2 regions of the Streptomyces sp. NPDC087906 genome follow, and region 2 is predicted to be linked to the other one. Evidence: riboswitches for the same ligand, from Rfam matches in the RefSeq annotation. Region 2 holds a riboswitch; the other holds the start of a gene.
The links. Region 2 has a riboswitch for cyclic di-AMP ahead of ACZ63I_RS09930 (M23 family metallopeptidase). Riboswitches for the same ligand answer to the same signal wherever they lie in the genome.

Region 1: it holds a riboswitch for cyclic di-AMP, as region 2 does, so the genes downstream of both, ACZ63I_RS28335 (M23 family metallopeptidase) here and ACZ63I_RS09930 (M23 family metallopeptidase) in region 2, are expected to answer to the same signal.

What each region holds. Positions count from the first base shown of each region.
Region 1 covers NZ_JBVJLC010000012.1:21,261-25,673, forward strand. The annotation lists gene ACZ63I_RS28330 (aldo/keto reductase) at 12-956, opposite strand; gene ACZ63I_RS28335 (M23 family metallopeptidase) at 1,033-2,106, opposite strand; cyclic di-AMP (ydaO/yuaA leader) riboswitch at 2,118-2,273, opposite strand; gene ACZ63I_RS28340 (PP2C family protein-serine/threonine phosphatase) at 2,603-3,682, opposite strand; tRNA gene ACZ63I_RS28345 (tRNA-Met) at 4,048-4,121, opposite strand; gene ACZ63I_RS28350 (hypothetical protein) at 4,186-4,386, opposite strand.
Region 2 covers NZ_JBVJLC010000003.1:78,138-82,550, forward strand. The annotation lists gene ACZ63I_RS09915 (STM4012 family radical SAM protein) at 1-394, shown strand, start outside; gene ACZ63I_RS09920 (STM4011 family radical SAM protein) at 403-1,329, shown strand; gene ACZ63I_RS09925 (SGNH/GDSL hydrolase family protein) at 1,276-2,100, opposite strand; gene ACZ63I_RS09930 (M23 family metallopeptidase) at 2,252-3,145, opposite strand; cyclic di-AMP (ydaO/yuaA leader) riboswitch at 3,149-3,306, opposite strand; gene ACZ63I_RS09935 (tyrosine-protein phosphatase) at 3,685-4,413, shown strand, end outside.

The DNA.
Region 1 (4,413 bases), on a different contig from region 2:
AGGACGCCCCCCTACGCCGACGCCGCCGTCAGCTCGGCCACTTCTTCCGGCGTCAGTTCGAGGTCAGCGACCGCCAGCAGCGGCGGCAACTGCTCGACCGTACGCGCGGACGCGAGGGGCACGGCGACGGTCGGCTGCGCCGCCAGCCAGGCCAGCGCCACCGTCGCGACCTCGGCGCCGTGCGCCGCCGCGACCCGGTCGAGCGCGTCGAGGACCCGCGGCCCCCGGTCGGTCGCCAGATACGCGCTCGCCCCCTCGCTGCGTACGCTCTCGACCGTGGTGCCGGGCCGGTACTTGCCCGTCAGGAAGCCGCGCGCGAGCGAGAAGAACGGCACGGCGGCCAGCCCGTGCCGGGCGACGACGTCGCGGAGTTCGCCCTCGTAGCTGTCCCGCGAGACGAGGTTGTAGTGGACCTGGAGCGCGGCATAGCGGGCCAGGCCCTCATTCTCGGCGAAGGCGACCGACTCGGACAGCCGCTCGGGGCCGATCTGCGATGCGGCCAGGGCGCGGACCTTGCCCTCCTTCACGAGCTGGTCGAGGGTCGTGACGATGTCCTCGACGGAGACGCTCGTGTCGTCGACATGCGTGTAGTACAGGTCGATGTAGTCGGTACGCAGCCGGCGCAGCGAGTCCTCGACCGCCGCCTTGATGTTCGCCGGCGCGAGCCCCTTGCGCTGGGGGTGGCTGGCGACCTTGGTGGCGATCAGGACGTCGGAGCGGTTGCCGCGCGAGGCGAGCCAGTCGCCGATGATCGTCTCGGACTCGCCGCCCTCGTTGCCGTCGACCCAGGCGGTGTACGAGTCGGCGGTGTCGATGAAGTTGCCGCCCGCCGCCGTGTACGCGTCCAGTACGGCGAAGGACTGCGCCTGGTCGGCACCCCAGCCGAAGACGTTGCCGCCGAGGGCCAGCGGGGAGACGTGGAGGTCGGAGGTGCCCAGCTTTCGTAGATCGGTCATTCGTCCATTGAACGCCGAAAGACCGACGACTCCGACGTCGGGGGGTGAGCGCCGGAGCCGCCGGGGTCTGGTGGGGTCAGGGGTTGATGCCCCTGGCCTGCAGCCATGCGTTCGGGTCGATACCGGAGCCGTCCGGGGTGTGCACCTCAAGGTGCAGATGCGGCCCGGTCACGTTGCCGGTCGCGCCGACGCGGCCGATCACATCGCCCGTGGTGACCTTCTGGCCCGCGGTGACGGTCATCGACGACTGGTGGCAGAACCACAGCTCCGTGCCGTCGTCCAGCGCCAGGACCGTGCGGTAGCCGTACGAGCCCGCCCAGCCGGCCGACTTGACCGTACCGCTGTGGATGGCCTTGATCGGGGTGCCGGTGGGCGCGGCGAAGTCCAGCCCCGTGTGGTAGCCGGAGGCCCACATGGAGCCGGCCTCGCCGAAGGTGGAGGTGATCGTGTACGAGGCGACGGGGAGGGTGTAGCTGGAGGCCAGCTTGGCGAGCCGCAGCTCCTCGGCCTTCTTCTTGGCCGCTTCCTCCGCCTTCTGCTTCGCCTCTTCGGCCTTCTTCTGCGCCTCGGTCTGCTGCTTCTCCGCCTCGGCCTCGGCCTTCTTCGCCGCGGTGGCCTCGGCGGCGGCCTGGGCCGCCTGGTCGGCCTCCGCCTGCTGGTGCTCGGCCTGCTGGAGGATCCGGGCGCGCAGGGCCTCGCCCGCGTCGCTGCCGGCGGTCGCGCCGTGCTGGACCTCGGAGCTGGCCACCAGGTTCGTGCCGCCGAGCGGGGCGCTGGCCAGGATGTTCGGCTCGGTGTCGTCCGGCAGCAGAGCGCTCATACCGGGCAGCGACTTGGCGTCCGGGATGTGGTCGGCTATCGAGTCCGGCAGCGAGATGGAGACCGCGGGCTTCTCCTGCGCCGTGGCGATACCGCCGGCGCCGACGGCGGCGATGACACCGACACCGAGCACCGTGGAACTGCGGGCGAGACCGTTGCGCTGCTTGGCCACGCGATGCCTGCCGCGTACCGGAAGGACGGACTCCTCGGTGGGATTCCAGTCACCGGGGTTCCAGTCGCCCCATGCCCCGTCAGGCGGGGCTTCGGTGGCGAGGCCGCCGAAGGGAGATGTTTCGGGGGAGGCCTCGGGGGCAGGCTTGTTAAACGCCACTGGGGCGCTCTCCTTTCCTTCCTTCTCGCCTACCGGGTTAGCTGACGGGTTCGGAGCAGGAAGGTCTCCTACGAGTGCGACTCGCTGCTTCGCGGCAGCAAGAGGCGCCCGATTCACCCCAATTGTTGGTTCCCCGGTTTCCTTGCGGAATTCGGCGCGTGCGGCACGGCGCCATCTCTGACGACGGCTGGGACGACCGCGCTGCGTTATCGAACGTTAATAGAGACCAGGCCGTTATTCCAAGCTGTTCCCAGTGATCGTTAACAAGTTCGCATCGGACGTAATGGGACACATGCTGGCGCAGTCGGGCGAGTTGACGGGTTTACGGACCCACCCGGGTTTCTGACGGTGTGTCAGTAGTTATGCGCAGGGGCGCCGTTCGAACACGGAAGGTAGCGAGCCGGGATCCGGACGGGTCGCGAGCCGGGATCCGGACGCGTTCCGGCGACCGGCCCGCATGCGGTGCGACGCGCGCTACGGCACGACCGGCAGGGCCTTACGGCACGACCGGCATCGTTCTGCGCCGCTCCGGCTGCCCCTCCGCCGGCCTGCTGACCGCGAGCAGCGCCATGTCGTCGTTGGGTCCGCCGCCCGTGTGCACCCGTACGTCACCGATCATCGCGTCGAGCAGCTCGTCGGGCCCCGGGAAGATCACCCCGTCCAGCCGGCCGCGCGGGTCGTAGAAGACGCCGTGCCGGTCGCGCGCCTCGGAGAGGCCGTCCGTGTAGAAGAGCAGCGTCGCGCCCGTCGGGTACTCGATCTCGTCGGAGCGGTCCGGCCACCCGCCCAGCTCGGCCATCCCGAGCGGCAGCGCGAACTCGCTCGGCGAGAGCATCAGCGCGGCGCCGTCGGCGAACAGCATCAGCGGCTCCGGATGGCCCCGGTTGATCAGCCGCACGACCTCTTTGCCGTGCGGGATCTCGGCGAGCACGGCGGTGGTGAACCCCTCGAAGACATCGATGGTGCCGCGCCGCGCGCCCTCGCGTGTCATGGCGCGTTCCAGCCGCTGCGCGACCCCCTCCAGCGAGCTTTCCTGCTCCGCCGCCTCCCGGAAGGCCCCGATGACCACGGACACGGTCTCGACGGCCCCGAGCCCCTTGCCCCGTACGTCGCCGACGACGAGCCGTACCCCGTGCGGGGTGTCCTGTACGGCGAACAGGTCGCCCCCGATGAACGCGCCCTCCTGCGCCGCCTCGTACCGCGCGGCGATGTGCAGCCCGCCGATCCGGTCGGCCGGTGTCGGCAGCACGGCGCGCTGCGCGGTCTCGGCGATGATCCGGGCAGAGGTCAGCCGCTCGTTGGTGCGGCGGACGATGCGGTTGATGGCGAGCGCGAGGACGGAGACCACCAGGATCGTCAGCAGCTCGGTGAACGCCTGGAGTCTGAAGAGCCCGTCCCCGAAGACCCGCAGCACCACGTCGATCGCCACGGCGGCGATGCCCGTCAGCAGGGTGCCCGTCAGGGTGAAGAAGGGCGCGGCGACCAGCGGGGCCGCGGCGAAGAAGGGGGATGCGGTGAAGCGCGTGGGGGTGGCCGAGTCGAAGACGACACCCACGAAGATCACCAGAGCGGGCATGCAGCGTACGAGCCAGCGCGCGCGGGGGCTCTGCTCGCCGTCCGCGCGTGGCACCCTGCGCGCTACCGGAGTCCTGCGGCTCCCAAGCATCCCCACCAGTTGTCTCTCCTGCCGCTCCGGCTACGGTCGCGGACGGTACCGCGCCCCACCAAGGCTGGCCGCTGCCGCGCCGGGCTGCGACCCGCATCGACCGAGTGGGCTACCGGCCCGCCCGGCGAAGATCCGGCCGTCCACTCCGACGATCCGCCCCTCCGCCGGGCGGCGCAAGCTCTGACAGCAAGCTCTTGTGCGCCGCGGTGCCCGGTCGGGGCGGCGGAATTACCGAAGGCCCGGATCCAGTGTGGATCCGGGCCTTCGGTGGTGAGTAGCGGGGGCAGGATTTGAACCTACGACCTCTGGGTTATGAGCCCAGCGAGCTACCGAGCTGCTCCACCCCGCGTCGGTAAACACAACACTACGGCATCCCGACCAAGATCATCTCCACTTTCGGGCCACCGCGGTTCTCAGGCGGCCGTCACGACCTCGGCCTTCACCGCCGCCGACCACTCCACCAGCAGCCGCTGATAGCGCTCCTGCTCGGCCGGCGAGAGGCCGGCGCCTGCCTGCGCCCAGAGGGCGCGGATCTCCGAATTGACGACGGCGGCGGACCGCACGGGACCGCGGGCGCGGGAAGAACGCGAAGAAGCGGACGGATAAGCGAACATGGGAGCAAGGCTACGGCCAGCCACTGA
Region 2 (4,413 bases):
CCGGCTGCACTACTCCTTCGACTACGCCGTCGACATGCCGAAGATCCGGAACATCATCGACGACTACACGGCGACCGAGGACTTCTCCCGCGCCCGGATCGGCTTCGCGCTCGCCCCGGACGGGGACGAGGCCCGGCGCCGCCATCTGCTCCAGTCGGTCCTCCAGGCGCAGGGCATGGAGATCGCTGAGTACCGGGCGCGGTTCGGCAGCGCGCCCGACGAGGACTTCCCCGCCGAGCTGCGGTTCGCGGCCGAGCGGGGCTGGCTCGACGCGGCTGCGGACGCCGGACTGCTGCGGCTCTCGCCCGAAGGTCTCGCGCACTCCGACGCGCTGGGTCCGCTGCTGTTCTCCCCCGCCGTGCGCGCGCGTATGGCCGCCTACGAGACGAAGTGAGCGGCGCGATGGACCTGACGATCCTCTACCGGGGCCCGCTGGCCTCCTGCGACTACGACTGCCCGTACTGCCCGTTCGCCAAGCGGCGCGACAGCCGCGAGCAACTGCGCGCCGACCGCGCGGCGCTGGAGCGGTTCGCCGGCTGGGCCGCCGCGCAGACCGAGGACCGGCTGTCGCTGCTGTTCACCCCGTGGGGCGAGGCTCTGGTCCGCTCCTGGTACCGCAGGACGCTCGCCGAGCTGTCCCGGCTGCCGCACGTCCGGCGGGTCGCCGTCCAGACCAATCTCAGCGCGCGCGCCGACTGGCTGGACGACGCCGACCCGGACACGCTGGCCCTGTGGTGCACGTACCACCCGGGGCAGACGCCGTACGACCGCTTCCTCGCCAAGTGCGAGGAGCTGACGGCGCGGGGCGTCCGGTTCAGTGTGGGGGTGGTGGGTCTGCCGGACCATCTGGCGCACGCCCGCCGGCTGCGCGCGGCGCTGCCCGCCCAGGTCTATCTGTGGATCAACGCGGCCGAGGGGCACACCTACACCGACGAGGAGGCGGCCCGCTGGACGGACCTCGACCCGCTGTTCCCGTACAGCCGCCGGCCGCACAGGTCGGCGGGGCTGCCCTGCCGCACGGGCGAGTCGGTGATCTCCGTGGACGGTGCCGGTACGGTACGGCGCTGCCACTTCGTCCCGGCCGAGCTGGGCAATCTGTACGACGGTTCGTACCGCGCGGCGCTGCGCCCCCGCGCCTGCCCGCTCGCGGTGTGCGACTGCCACATCGGCTATGTGCATCTGGAGACACTGCCGCTGTACGACGTGTTCGCCGGCGGCGTGCTGGAGCGGATCCCCGCGGCGATCGGCCGGCCCGGCTCTCCCCCGGGCGCGCTCTCAGTGGTCCAGCGGGAGCAGGTCGGGCCGCTTCGCGGCGACATGGTCCCCTGACGACTCGCCGCGCAGCCGCCTGCCGATCCAGGGCACCAGATGTTCCCTGGCCCAGTTGATGTCGTCGCGCCGCACCTCGAAGGCGCCGCGTGGCGCCTGCGGCGGCCAGAGCTGGTCCGGGTCGGCCGGTATGTCGAGGCCGAGCACCTGCGCGGCGCGCAGCGCGACCCGGGTGTGGCCCTCGGGGGACAGATGCAGCCGGTCGGCGTCCCAGGCGCGCCTGTCCTGCACGGACCTGAGCGACCAGAGGTCGAGGACGGGGCAGTCGTAGCGGTCGGCGATGGCCCGTACATGGGCGGTGTAGGTGGCGATCTTGCCGCGCAGATGGCGCAGGACGGGCACGCCCCGGGTGTCGAACCCGGTGGTGATCATGACGGTGGGCACCGCGCCCGCGAGGTCGGCCACGGCGCGTTCGAGCCGTTCGGCGACATCGTCGGGGTCGGTGCCGGGCCGGATGATGTCGTTGCCGCCGGCACAGAACGTCACGAGATCCGGGGCGAGTTGTTTCGCGCGCGGAATCTGTTCGGCGACGATCTGGTCGAGGAGTCTGCCCCGTACGGCGAGATTGGCGTACCGGAAATCGCCGTGCGCCGTGTCCACGGGTGCGTGGCACACCGGCAATTGGTCGGCGAGCAGGATCGCGAGCCGGTCCGCCCAGCCGATGTACCGGCCGTCGGGCCCCGGATCTCCTACACCTTCGGTGAAACTGTCACCGATCGCCGTGTACGACCCGATGACGTCATGTCTTCTTGATCTCGAATCGTTTGCCACGTCTCCATATGCTCCTCTTACGGATGTGACCTACGCGACCGTAAGGAGGGGTTGACGGGTGGTGAGAAACGCCACCGGTCAAGTTCTGCAAAAGCCGGAATAGCCGCCGCCCGCGGTGAAGCGGACGGCGGCGCTATTCCGGTGGCGCGGCTCAGACGGTGACGCCGTGCTCGCGGAGGTAGGCCAGCGGGTCGATGTCCGAGCCGTAGTCGGGGCCGGTCCTGATCTCGAAGTGCAGGTGCGGACCTGTCACATTGCCGGTCGCGCCGGAGACGCCGATCTGCTGCCCTTCGGTGACGGTCTGCCCTGCGGAGACCGTGAGGGCGGACAGGTGGCCGTACTGCGAGTAGTCGCCGTCGCTGTGCCGGATGACGACCTGGTTGCCGTACGAGCCGCCCCAGCCCGCCGTGACGACGGTACCGGCGGCGACGGCCTTGACCGTGGTGCCGGTGGGCACCACGAAGTCGGTGCCGGTGTGGTAGCCGCTGGACCACATGGCGCCGTTCTGGTGGTACGGCGTACCGATGGGCGCGCCGTCGACCGGCAGGGTGTAGCCGCCGTCGGTCTGCTTCGTGGCGGCAGCGGGGGTCGCGGTGGTGGCGGTGGCCGCGGTGGTCTTCGCCGAGGCGCTCGGGGCCGCGGGGGCCGCCGCCGCCGGTGCCTTCGCGCCGATGGTCAGCTTCGTACCGGGCCTGATCAGGGACGGGTCGGAGCCGATGACCGAGCGGTTGTCGTCGTACAGCTTGTGCCAGCCACCGCTCACCTGCTCCCTGGCCGCGATCTTGGACAGATAGTCCCCGGGGACCACGGAGTACGTCGTGGCCGCCTTCGCCGGAGCGGCCTTCACCGATGCGGCCTTGGCTGACGCGGCCTTCGCCGAAGCGGCCTTCACCGGTGCGGCGGTGGGTGCGGCGTGCTCGGCCGCGTGGGCGCCGGTGGCGCCGATGAACGGCATCGCGAGCGCGGCACCGCCGGCACCTGCGGCGGCGAATCCGCGGGCGAGTGAACGGGACTTGGGACGGCGGTGCTTACCCTTTCCGGGCATGGCGAATTTCCTCTCCTGCGCCTGCGAGGTGAGCTGTCGGGTTAGGGCCGGAGCTGCCCTGCCGCGCTTGTCGCGCGACTTCACCCCAAGCCGTCCGGACATCCGGAATCGGCGTTCTACCTGGGTCCCCCGCTCCTGCCACACGTGGGTGGATGGGAATTCCGGGTGGCGGCAGGATTCGGCGTTCCGCCCGGATTGACGGTGACGGTAAGCGAGCGGGGTCGGCGGTAACAAGCCGTTCGGTGAATTCGCCGGCGGGTGCTCGGGCACCACCTCGGAGCGACGGTCACCCTGCGTGGATTCCGGATCTTCGAATTCCCCCGGACCATGGAATTCCATTTCTGTTCTCCGCCACGGACCGTCACCGATATGATCCTGCTCACCAGCCGGACACCCATTTCCCCCACATCCGGGGCGCGTTGGGTCAATATGCTCAATACGGACAGCCGGTACGGGCAGGTCACGTCATAACCGATGCCATAAAGTCGGAAGCCGACATCGCCGTCCCTGGGGGCGGCGCCAGATCTGGAGGAGCTTCCGTGACACAGCAGCTACCACCCGTCCCGTCGACAGAGCCCGAGCTGACCGGAGTACGCAATTTCCGCGACGTCGGCGGGCTGCCGACGACGGACGGACGGTGGGTGCGGCACGGCAAGCTGTTCCGCAGCGGCCATCTCGCGTCGGCCGCCCCCGCCGACGCCGCGTTCCTGGCCTCGCTCGGGCTGCGCACGGTCTTCGACTTCCGCAACTCCGCCGACCTCAAGCTGGACGGCCCCGACATCGACCTGCCCGGCGTGCGGAACGTGAACATCCCGCTCAGCGACCCGGCCGACGGCGCGCAGTTCTGGCGGATGGTCCGGCAGGGCGATCTCGACCAGCTCAAGGCGATCCTCTCGGAGGACAGGGCGGCCGAGCGGATGACCGGCTCGTACCGGTCGATGCCCGTCGACCGCGCCCCCGAGCTGAGCCGTGTCCTGCACGCCCTGGCCGACGACGACCTGCCCGCGCTGCTGCACTGCGCGGCGGGCAAGGACAGGGCCGGGGTGACGATGGCAGTGACCCTGCTGGCCCTCGGGGTCGGCAGGGACGCGATCGAGGAGGACTACCTCAAGTCCAACGACCCGCGCAGGCGGTATCTGGTGCACCGCGACGACACCTCGCCCACCGGGCGCTCCGCCGAGGTGATGGAGCTGCTCAGTCCGCTGTTCGAGGCCCGCGCCGCGTATCTGGCCGCCGCCTTCGAGACCATCGACACCACCTGGGGTTCC